3 regions of the Paenibacillus provencensis genome follow, and region 2 is predicted to be linked to each of the others. Evidence: riboswitches for the same ligand, from Rfam matches in the RefSeq annotation. Region 2 holds a riboswitch; each other region holds the start of a gene.
The links. Region 2 has a riboswitch for cyclic di-AMP ahead of ACFQ3J_RS13420 (hypothetical protein). Riboswitches for the same ligand answer to the same signal wherever they lie in the genome.

Region 1 (3,284 bases), on a different contig from region 2:
ATAAAAGAAGACAAAGGAAGACAGTAGAAACAGCAGGACAGTGTCATATGGGAAACGCCAATTTACACCAATTGACATCTGAATCATGGGCGATAAAGCTATGATAGGAATGGTGATAATTAGTGAAATACAAAAGCGTCTCTTAAAATCATCTACATGATGACCGGCATGCTTATCCCCACTATGATGGTGCTCGGCACCATGCTTCTCACTTTCGTGCCCTTGCGTATGATTGTTCAGTGATTGATGTTTCACGCTTTTTTTGGGGTCATTATACATTGAATTCACCTCGTCATAGGATCTTTAGTGTGAAGTAATAGATAAGAAAGTAGGACTACATCACGTAGTATTTTTACCCATTAAGACTAAATTAAACATGTACAATGTATTTAGTTTAGATTTTTATTTGCATTCTTTTCACGAGGATACAATAAAGGAATTTTATAGGAGATGGAAAGATGCGATAAAATGCAAACTAATTTTAACTAAAATTATGTAATTTGTGTTCAATAACAAGACCAATATCTTATATTTTTATTAAGCTTTCTTCACAAATTCTACATAAATTTGGGTTATATAATATTCAATCCTACAAAAGGTTTCAAGTCCTAGTAAAGCAATGAGAAGATTTGGTTTCCGGATATTTTAAAACAGTTTGAAAGGTGATGATTGACACTAAAACATAAATCTTGGATTTTGTTCATGAACAATACCAAAATGTATTTGAAGAATACTGACCTTGTATGGTGGATCGATGGCAGGCATGCAAGGTAAACGAATAGCGTTTATGCACGAGAGACCGTGCCGATATTTATTATGAAGTATGTGCAGATGTGGTGAGGCTTGTTGAGGTAAAAACAAACTGAATAATCAACAATGTAATCTTTCTAAAATGAATGGAGGTTTGTATTGTTGAATGCACCTTTCCTTCCTTTATAGTAGAGTGAGTTAACTGATTCTGCATTTTGTAATCTGTCTCTTAGAGTTTTTTCATGGAAATTGAAATTAAATTAGTTACAAAATTGTTATTTATATATAATCAACAACTATAAAAAGAATGTGGAATTTTTCATTTCATTTTTCTAGATATTGCAGCGATTTGAATGAAAATTGTCATGAAATGAAATAAAAGATGGATTTGAAGGATGTGATTGACAACATATACGAAAATGTACTACATTATGTAGGGTTACAAAAAATTAATTTTTTTGCCTAGTTTCATTTTTGAAAACGGGGGATTCATTCTGAGTGAATTATTCTTGACTGGAAAGGATAAAGGGACCTTCTACCGAACTCTTAACTAACTCTTAACTAACTCCGTAGGCATCCGAAGGGAGAATATGTGTTTGAAGAAATTCATGATATCGTTAATTGGTTCTGCTTTAATTTTATCTGCCGGTGCGACCAATGCATTTGCTGATGATCAATCCAAATTGCGTTCAGAAGTAAGTCAAGTTGTAGGTACCCAGTACAAGTGGGGGGGGACTTCAGTTTCAAGTGGATTTGATTGTTCGGGATTTATATTATACATTTTTGATAAATTCAATTTGAATCTGCCTCGTACCTCAAATGCCCAAGCAAAAACTGGTACCCCGGTATCAAAGAATAATCTAAAACCTGGTGACTTGGTATTCTTTAATACAAGTGGTGCTGGTATATCACATGCGGGGATATATATCGGGAGTGGGCAATTTGCTCATTCTTCCAGCAGTAAAGGTGTAAGAATTAGTAGACTAACTGAGAAATATTACAAGGATCGATACGTTACAGCAAGACGTACCATCTCTAAACAAAGTTATACAAAAATGGTCAGTGTATTGCACTAATACGATTTGTAATTAAACAAGCCCAGGTAATTATGATATGATCCCCTCATAGTAGACAGAAAAAAGCAAGCACATTACTCTGTCTATTATGGGGGGATTTATTATGGGGGAAATTAGAAAAACGTATGATATAGCGTTCAAGAAAAAAGCGGTGGATTTATACTTGAAAGATGGCATGGGCTACAAAACGGTTGCAAAAGAGCTAGGAATCGATCACTCTTTGGTACGCCGTTGGGTGGAGCATTTTAAAATTGAAGGAATAACAGGGCTTAAAGAAAAATGTGGATTAGCAAAAGGTCCTGGTAAAGGTAGACCACGAACAAGAACTGAAGATCCTGAGACTAAAATAAAACGGCTTGAAGCTGAAAATGAATTGCTAAAAAAGCTCTTAAAGATGTGAAAGGTGGAATGGATTTAGTACCTTGTAACAAAAAGTTTGCTGTGATTGAGGAGTTGACCAAAAACGGATATAGCGTCCTCCTTCTTTGTCGACTCGCTCAAGTCTCGAGGAGTGGATATTACCGATGGATAAAAAGGCAAAAGTTCACCTCACCTAAGCAACTTGAGAATAGACAGATTAAAAAGAAGATAGCGGAATGCTATAAAGAGGTACGAGGAATTTACGGATATCGACGGGTCAGAGTATGGATTAAAAAGAAATACGGACTACGAGTAAATCACAAACGAATCCAACGATTGATGAACGGGATGGGGATTCAAGCGGTCGTCCGCAAGAAAAAACTTTATTATGGGAAACGAGAAGCCTATGTGATCTCGAGTAATCTTCTAAACAGAGAATTTAGAGCTTCAAAACCAAATGAGAAATGGGTCACCGACATTACCTATTTAATATTCAACGGGCAGAGACTATACTTATCAGCTATTAAAGACTTGTATAACAACGAAATTATCTCCTATCAGATCAGTCGAAGAAATGATCTCAAGCTTGTGATGGATACCCTCACAAAGGCAAGAAAAAAACAAAAAGTTGAAGGAATTCTCCTACATAGTGACCAAGGGTTCCAGTATACCTCTCGCCAATATAACCAACGTCTTAAAAGATACGGGATGATTGCCAGTATGTCGAGAAAAGGGAATTGTTGGGATAACGCATGTATGGAGAACTTTTTTAGTCATTTTAAATCGGAGTGTTTTAATCTATACACTTTTCGTACTAGTAAGGAAGTAGAGCATGCCGTCCAACGGTACATCCATTTCTACAACCACCAACGTTTTCAACAGAAACTAAACAACCTAAGCCCGTATGAATATCGGACTCAGGTTGCTTAATGATGCTTTTAAATTACTGTCTACTTGACAGGGGTCAGTTCATTACGGGTTTGTTTTTTACTATCTATTCTAGCTTTAGATATTTTTTAACAAAGTCTTTGTTAAAGAGGATGTATCATCAATAAAAATTATGCATTTGGACAACAACAGAAATATCAAAATCAAAAA
Region 2 (3,284 bases):
TAATTCATGTTAAATATAATAACATATACATGACTTATTATTCTCTTCGGAAAAACTACAGCATAATTTGAAATAAACCCTTTACTTATAGGTTGTAGTTGTGTATAATATATTTTGTTGGCACGAAAATGCTATACAAGATGCGCGGTCGTGGTGGAATGGCAGACACGCTATCTTGAGGGGGTAGTGGGTGTATACCCGTGGAGGTTCGAGTCCTCTCGACCGCATCATAACGAAAGAGCTTGAAGCAATTGCTTCAAGCTCTTTTTTGGTGTGCCCAGTATGGGCTTCAACACGATATGACATAGAAGGTGAACAAAAAGAAGAGAAGTCTCTACTGAGGCTTCTCTTGGGGGATGATGATTTAGTCGATCGATTGTACATATTAGGATTTATGCAGGAATCCTATTTTAACAGCTTGGCGATATCCGCTCCAATCTTGTCCGGTGTCGTTTGTGGGCTGTATCTTTTCACGATATTTCCGTTCTGATCAATAAGAAACTTGGTGAAATTCCACTTAATTGTTTTGGATCCAAGTATACCTGGTGCATTGTTCTTCAAGTGCTTGAACAGCGGATGCGCCTCGTCACCATTCACTTTAATCTTCTCAAACATCGGGAAGCTTACGCCATAGTTCATTTGGCAGAACTCAGCGATTTCCTCATTTGAGCCGGGTTCTTGTTCGGCAAATTGGTTGCTGGGGAAACCGAGAATTTCAAAGGATTGATCATTGAATTTGTCATATAGCTCCTGAAGCCCTTTGTATTGAGGAGTTAATCCACATTTGCTTGCTGTATTTACGATCAAGAGTACTTTTCCTTTGTACTCCTCCATGCTTAATTTCTGACCCTTTAGTGTATTCACTTGATATTGATAAATCGACATGCCTTCATCCATCCCTTCCTAATTATTATGGAATATATAAATGATGCTTGTATAGCCGCTCTTATTCAATCTCTATATATATATATTGATAACAATTTAATTTTAAGCAATATATGAAGAAAGTCAAACATGGCTTAGAAAATGAATGAATATATTGTTGATGCCCAACTTGGTTATTTGAATTAAGCGAGAAATCGAGATAAACTTAGAACAGATTAGCTAAATGCACAGTGGTGAATGTTTTATTCTTATTCTATCCCAAAACAGCCCTAGATCGTCAAAATGAACTACTGCAGGAGCTTTACATCGATTTTCTACGGGTGTATGATTCATATCGTAAATCTTGAGCAAATGAAAACCTTATATTAGAGTAGTTTCTCATTGCTATGATAGCTTAATTTCTGCCTAATCTGGCGGAGAGCGGGGGAACCAAAGTTAGCAGAGTGCTTGATTCGGTGTGAGAGCCGAATGAAACACGCTTGCATGGGGTGAATTCTGAACCGAGGATTCATGTGGGAATCTCCATATGGAATCATCAGGAACAGATAGGACGACTCTCACCGTCCGAATCCGACAGCTAACCTCGTAAGCTGTACAGAGCTAAACTAAAGATGTGGAAGATACGCAAGGTTCTTCCTTCACTTCTTTACAGTGATTATTCTTTAGTTATCTTCTGTACGAACGTTTGAGAGAGGAATGATAAATCTTGTGAGCGATCAGCCACAGGGGTTTAGTCCTCTGTGGTTTTTGTTTGTGCGCTGAATTTTTGTCGATAGCAAAAAGCGGGGGACCCAGATGTGGATGCTTCAGATCCATGGGGTGAATTTCATGGCTCTTGCCATGAATAGGGCAATCTCTCTTGTCCGAATCCGACAGCTAACCTCGTAAGCGTAAAAAAGGGAGAGGCAGCAAGCCGCGTAGCATCTTATAACAGGTCATGTTTTGCCATGTTCTGATATAAAGGTGGGAGAGCACCGGGCATGCCTTTGATCTGTCGGTGTTCTTTTTTTGTTGTCTTTTTCTAAAACAGGGAGGATATTATTGTGATGAGTGATGAAGTTATTTTAGTTACGGCGCCGAATGAAGCCGCCAGAAATTTTATTCGATTATTAATGTACAAGAAGCTCTCTTTTGCTGTCCTGACAAATAGTGCGCAGGAAGAGAAGCAGGTCAAACGACTTGGAGTAGAGCACATTATACGTATGGATACTGCGTTTGCAAGTAAATGGCTGCTGCCTAATGCAACGGTAGGGCGTATTTTTATTTTTGAGAACAGCTTGAATCTGACCTGTCGGTTCTTGCAAATATGCAGACCATGGACACGTAAACCGATTACGATTATTACACAGCTGAATCATCCTCGCGGAGTATACCGCGGTATGGGTGCAGACCACGTTATTTTTACAATCAAGGGCGAAGTTGGATTCTTGCTAAATGGCGAACGGGCTGCCGTTAATTAATTGATCTGTACGTACACAGCAATAGAAGCAGGAGACTGCAGCTTGCAGCTAGTGTAGGTGCTTACGATACAGTTTGCGTAATTAGATATAGGGTTGATATACTGGAGTTAAAGAAAACATAGCATGTGAGACTCGTGATATAACCATGGGTCTCTTTTTCTATATTTACAGATGGAAAGGTTGAGAATGGCAATATGGGGAAATTTGATCATGTGAAATGGCTCTTTTTTGATATAGGAGATACTCTCGTAAATGAATGGGTTCCCGTTGATCACATTATCGGTCAATTTGTAAAGGAAGCAAATGGACTTGGGTATAACATCACGATGGAGGATGTTCGCAGTAAATTTATTCAGAGCTATTCGAATTATATAGCTTCTCCCATGCAATACGCGATTTCAGAGCTCGTGCCTTCCGAGGAAGACAGAGAGTATATCAAGTCAAGGCTCAAGTTTCAAAAGGAGCTGGAAGAGCCGTATGCTGAAGCTAGGGCCGTTCTCAAACAGCTGGGTGAGCGCTACAGGATCGGTATCATTGCCAATCAAAGTCCGGGTACGGAAGAGCGGATGGTGAAATATGGACTCCGTTCTTATGTGGATGTTATCGCTTGCTCGGCCGAACAGGGATTGTCCAAACCGGATATGCGCTTATATCAGTATGCTTTGAAAACAGCTGGAGCAGAGCCCAATGAATCCATCATGATTGGTGATCGAATTGACAATGACATTATCCCAGCCAAGTCACTTGGGATGCTTACAATTCGAATTATGCAGGGTTACGGCCGCTATCAGCCTTCCACTGATGATAAGGATACGCCGGACTTTACTGTAAATGATCTAAGCGCACTGACTGCACTGCTTCTATGAGCTATGAATCATAATACCGAGATTCTCTAAGCAGTGGATTTTGCAATATCCTCAGTCTAATAAGCTGTAGAGA
Region 3 (3,284 bases), 870 kb from region 2:
TTCATGAGAGGGACTGGAACGCATATTATTCATACCGGCAGCCAGCATCTCTATACAGCTGATTATAGAGAGATGTTTAATAATCATATGGAAACACAGGCTGACATCACCTTGCTGTATAAAAGAGTAGATGAAATCCTCCCCGAACATGCTTCATGCATCCGGATGGATGTGGACAACGGATGGGTCACAGGGATGCATGGAGAAGGTGGACATCCTAATATCTATTTGGGTGCATTTATTGTGGAGAAGCAGCTATTCTTGAAATTAATAGAACACTGTATTGCTCATGGCCAGAACCATTTCTTTCGAGATGGAATTCAGAACAACCTGGCCAATCTCAAGATCGCTGCTTATGCTTATAACGGATATCATGCCGTGATTAACTCCGTAGACAGCTATTATCGCATTAGTCTGGAACTGCTTCAGCAAGAACAATACAACCAGCTGTTTAAATATCATGAGGTGCATACCAAGATTAAGTATGAACCGCCAACTCGTTATTTAGAGCATGCAGAAGTCAATAATTCCTTGATTGCGAACGGATGCGTTATTGGAGGAACCGTGGAGAACAGCATCATTTTCAGAGGAGTTAAAATACATAGCGGGGCGCAAATACGCAACTCGATTATTATGCAGAAATGCGTAATTGAGGAGAATGCGGTGCTTGAGAACGTGATATTGGATAAGGATGTACACTTATCTGTGGATCGCAAGCTGATCGGTGATGTTAAGAAGCCTTATGTGATTGCGAAGAGCAGCCAAATCTAAACGCTATGCTCCATGCGGGCTGAGCAGGCGTACACAGCAGAAGGTCCAGGAATCATTCCTGGACCTTCTATCATGGCTATACGCTTATGTTGTTTGAGAAATAATAGATCGGGTAATGTAATTATAATCCAGCTCTTTTAGCAGAGGCCGGGCTAAGCATTCTTTTGGCGCCGTAATACTTGGAGCTCCAATAGCCTTTGTTAATAGGTGTAATAGCAATCCCTTTGGAAGAAGTAGCGGAGACAAATTGGTTATTGCCAAGATAGATTCCTACATGTGAAACACCGGATCCACTAGTATTAAAGAAGACGAGATCTCCCTTTACAAGCTCAGATTTCTTGATAGCCTGTCCTTTATGAAATTGCTGTTTGGAGCTATGAGGCAGATTTACGCCAAGCTGCTTATATACATAACGAGTAAATCCAGAGCAATCAAACCCAGAAAGGGTCGAACCGCCATATTGGTATGGTATGCCTACCGTATTGTTAACTGTTTTGGATAGAATGGAAGCCGATGCTTCTGTGACTCCTGCGGAGAATAATAGAGCGAACCCTAATGCCGCAGCTGTTAGTGTCTTTTTCAAAGTAAATAATACTCCTTCCAATGCCTGCGAGGTTAGCTAAGGATTCGGTTGAAGGTTCCCTATGATCACTTCATATTGATCAATTCACCCATAAAATGGTCGGGTCCCCCGCTTCTTGGTGCTAGAATTCGGCAGTTATCAGTCATTCACCTAAAGATTTCGACAACGAAGTGACATTAATAATTACGAAATTGTTACTTTATCTATTCTTGGATTTTATCACTCACTGGTATATTTATCAACTCTCTTTTCCGAAGTTTGGCATAGTTTTTTCGTTTTTATGTAAAATAACGGTTTAAACACTCGTTAATCCGTAGGTATAAGAAATGTAGAATGGATCATTTGTTCATAAATTTCTAACAAACTTGTAATTAGTTTCTGTCGAACTGAGTAGAATGAAGATTTTGCATAAATCCTAAGAATTAAAAATCCCTCCCTCTCTTCCTAAGAAGGAAGAGAGAGAGGGATTCTTATATCATGAAATATCTATTCCTATTCATCATGCTGCTCGATTACGATGATGTATTCATTCGAATTGACTTCCAGTGTATATTCCTCATTCTCAAACAAATAAGTGAATAATGCAGTGACATACCCTTTTAACAAATCGGATGGTAAGAGTCCGTCGATCTTCACACGAACGATATATTCAATTTCAGCATACTCTCCCGGCTCAAGAACACCGATGAAGAGTATCCCATTTATTAAATCTTGTGTATAGAAGACCCTCGTCGTCCCATCTTGTAAGCGCAAGTGACCTGATATAAGCTCGGTACCCGGTGGGGTGAGGCCTCTCAGCGATAGAGCTGCAGCTAGATTTCCAGTATTGCGAATTAAGATCTGAATGGTCACCTCGTCACCCCGTTCAACCCGGGCAGGGTATGAGGTAAGCACCGCCTGAATAACAGGAGCAAGAAATAATACCTGGACCTCTGCTTCCTCTCGGAGCGAGACCGTTCTGCTATCTGACAGTCGATACGTAAACTGAAGGGATGCTTGATTCATCAAATTCATCTGAGATATCCGGGAATATGGTGTAAAGGATATAAGGGCTCGATACGTGATGACGGTTCTAGAACGTGGAAACAAAGTGCCCAGCCGTATACCGATCACAGGATTTGCATTTTGAACTTCAACCCCGTTAATTCGAACAGAATGATCCTGGAAGATAAGACCTTGTGGAAAATTCATATAGTAAACAGCCTCAATCGGAAGATCTCCTTCATTCAGTATCGTAGCGGTAAACTGAGCAGCTCCTCCATAGGTGACTTGCTCAGGCATTACCGTTACGATCATGTTCACAACAGGATCAACCGGTGACAGCACAACTTCATTGGAACCAGTCTGAACAAGCACCCCGTCAGAGGTGTAAGATACGAGTACTTCACTGGATAAGGGACTACTAATGCTCAGCACACGTACCTGGTATGTCAGCTGTATAACCTCCCCAGGGTTAATGACCGGAAGTATAAAGCCTTGAACAGGATCTAGACCCGGAGAGATGATACCGTTAAGCACCACACTCCCCGGCACAAAGCTCATCCCTGCAGAGAGCAATACGCTTAATCTCGCATTGACCACTGGTACAGTGCCCGTATTTTGAATCGTTATTGTAAATGTAATGACATCTCCAACAAAGGTTTGCATAGTGTTTGCTCGCTGAGATATGATGAGCTGCGCATTCGCAAGTGAGATTCGTACACCGTTTGAAGTAATATCCCTCCTAATTATTCGACCATCCAACGTTTGAAAAGTATACGCTGCGCTTGCCACATTGTAGAGCTCGTTAGAAGGCGGGAGGCTCGTGACGATTGTCTGAAAACGGATATTCGTGGCAGACTTGCTGGCAACGATGCCTATATTTAGACCTGAGGTTATGTCTGCCCCCGGAAGAGGCTGCCCATTTATAAGGACGCTGTTAGCAATAAAT

Region 1: another riboswitch for cyclic di-AMP. It lies ahead of ACFQ3J_RS21200 (C40 family peptidase); the one in region 2 lies ahead of ACFQ3J_RS13420 (hypothetical protein).
Region 3: another riboswitch for cyclic di-AMP. It lies ahead of ACFQ3J_RS09105 (C40 family peptidase); the one in region 2 lies ahead of ACFQ3J_RS13420 (hypothetical protein).

What each region holds. Positions count from the first base shown of each region.
Region 1 is NZ_JBHTKX010000004.1:127,773-131,056, reverse strand. Features, by position in the region: gene ACFQ3J_RS21205 (copper-translocating P-type ATPase) at 1-279, opposite strand, end outside; cyclic di-AMP (ydaO/yuaA leader) riboswitch at 1,200-1,342, shown strand; gene ACFQ3J_RS21200 (C40 family peptidase) at 1,347-1,826, shown strand; gene ACFQ3J_RS21195 (transposase) at 1,930-2,226, shown strand; gene ACFQ3J_RS21190 (IS3 family transposase) at 2,235-3,116, shown strand.
Region 2 is NZ_JBHTKX010000001.1:2,772,212-2,775,495, reverse strand. Features, by position in the region: tRNA gene ACFQ3J_RS13430 (tRNA-Leu) at 145-227, shown strand; gene ACFQ3J_RS13425 (glutathione peroxidase) at 406-885, opposite strand; cyclic di-AMP (ydaO/yuaA leader) riboswitch at 1,267-1,492, shown strand; cyclic di-AMP (ydaO/yuaA leader) riboswitch at 1,632-1,791, shown strand; gene ACFQ3J_RS13420 (hypothetical protein) at 1,932-2,345, shown strand; gene ACFQ3J_RS13415 (HAD family hydrolase) at 2,540-3,211, shown strand.
Region 3 is NZ_JBHTKX010000001.1:1,898,239-1,901,522, reverse strand. Features, by position in the region: gene glgD (glucose-1-phosphate adenylyltransferase subunit GlgD) at 1-771, shown strand, start outside; gene ACFQ3J_RS09105 (C40 family peptidase) at 893-1,354, opposite strand; cyclic di-AMP (ydaO/yuaA leader) riboswitch at 1,361-1,498, opposite strand; gene ACFQ3J_RS09100 (DUF11 domain-containing protein) at 1,847-3,284, opposite strand, start outside.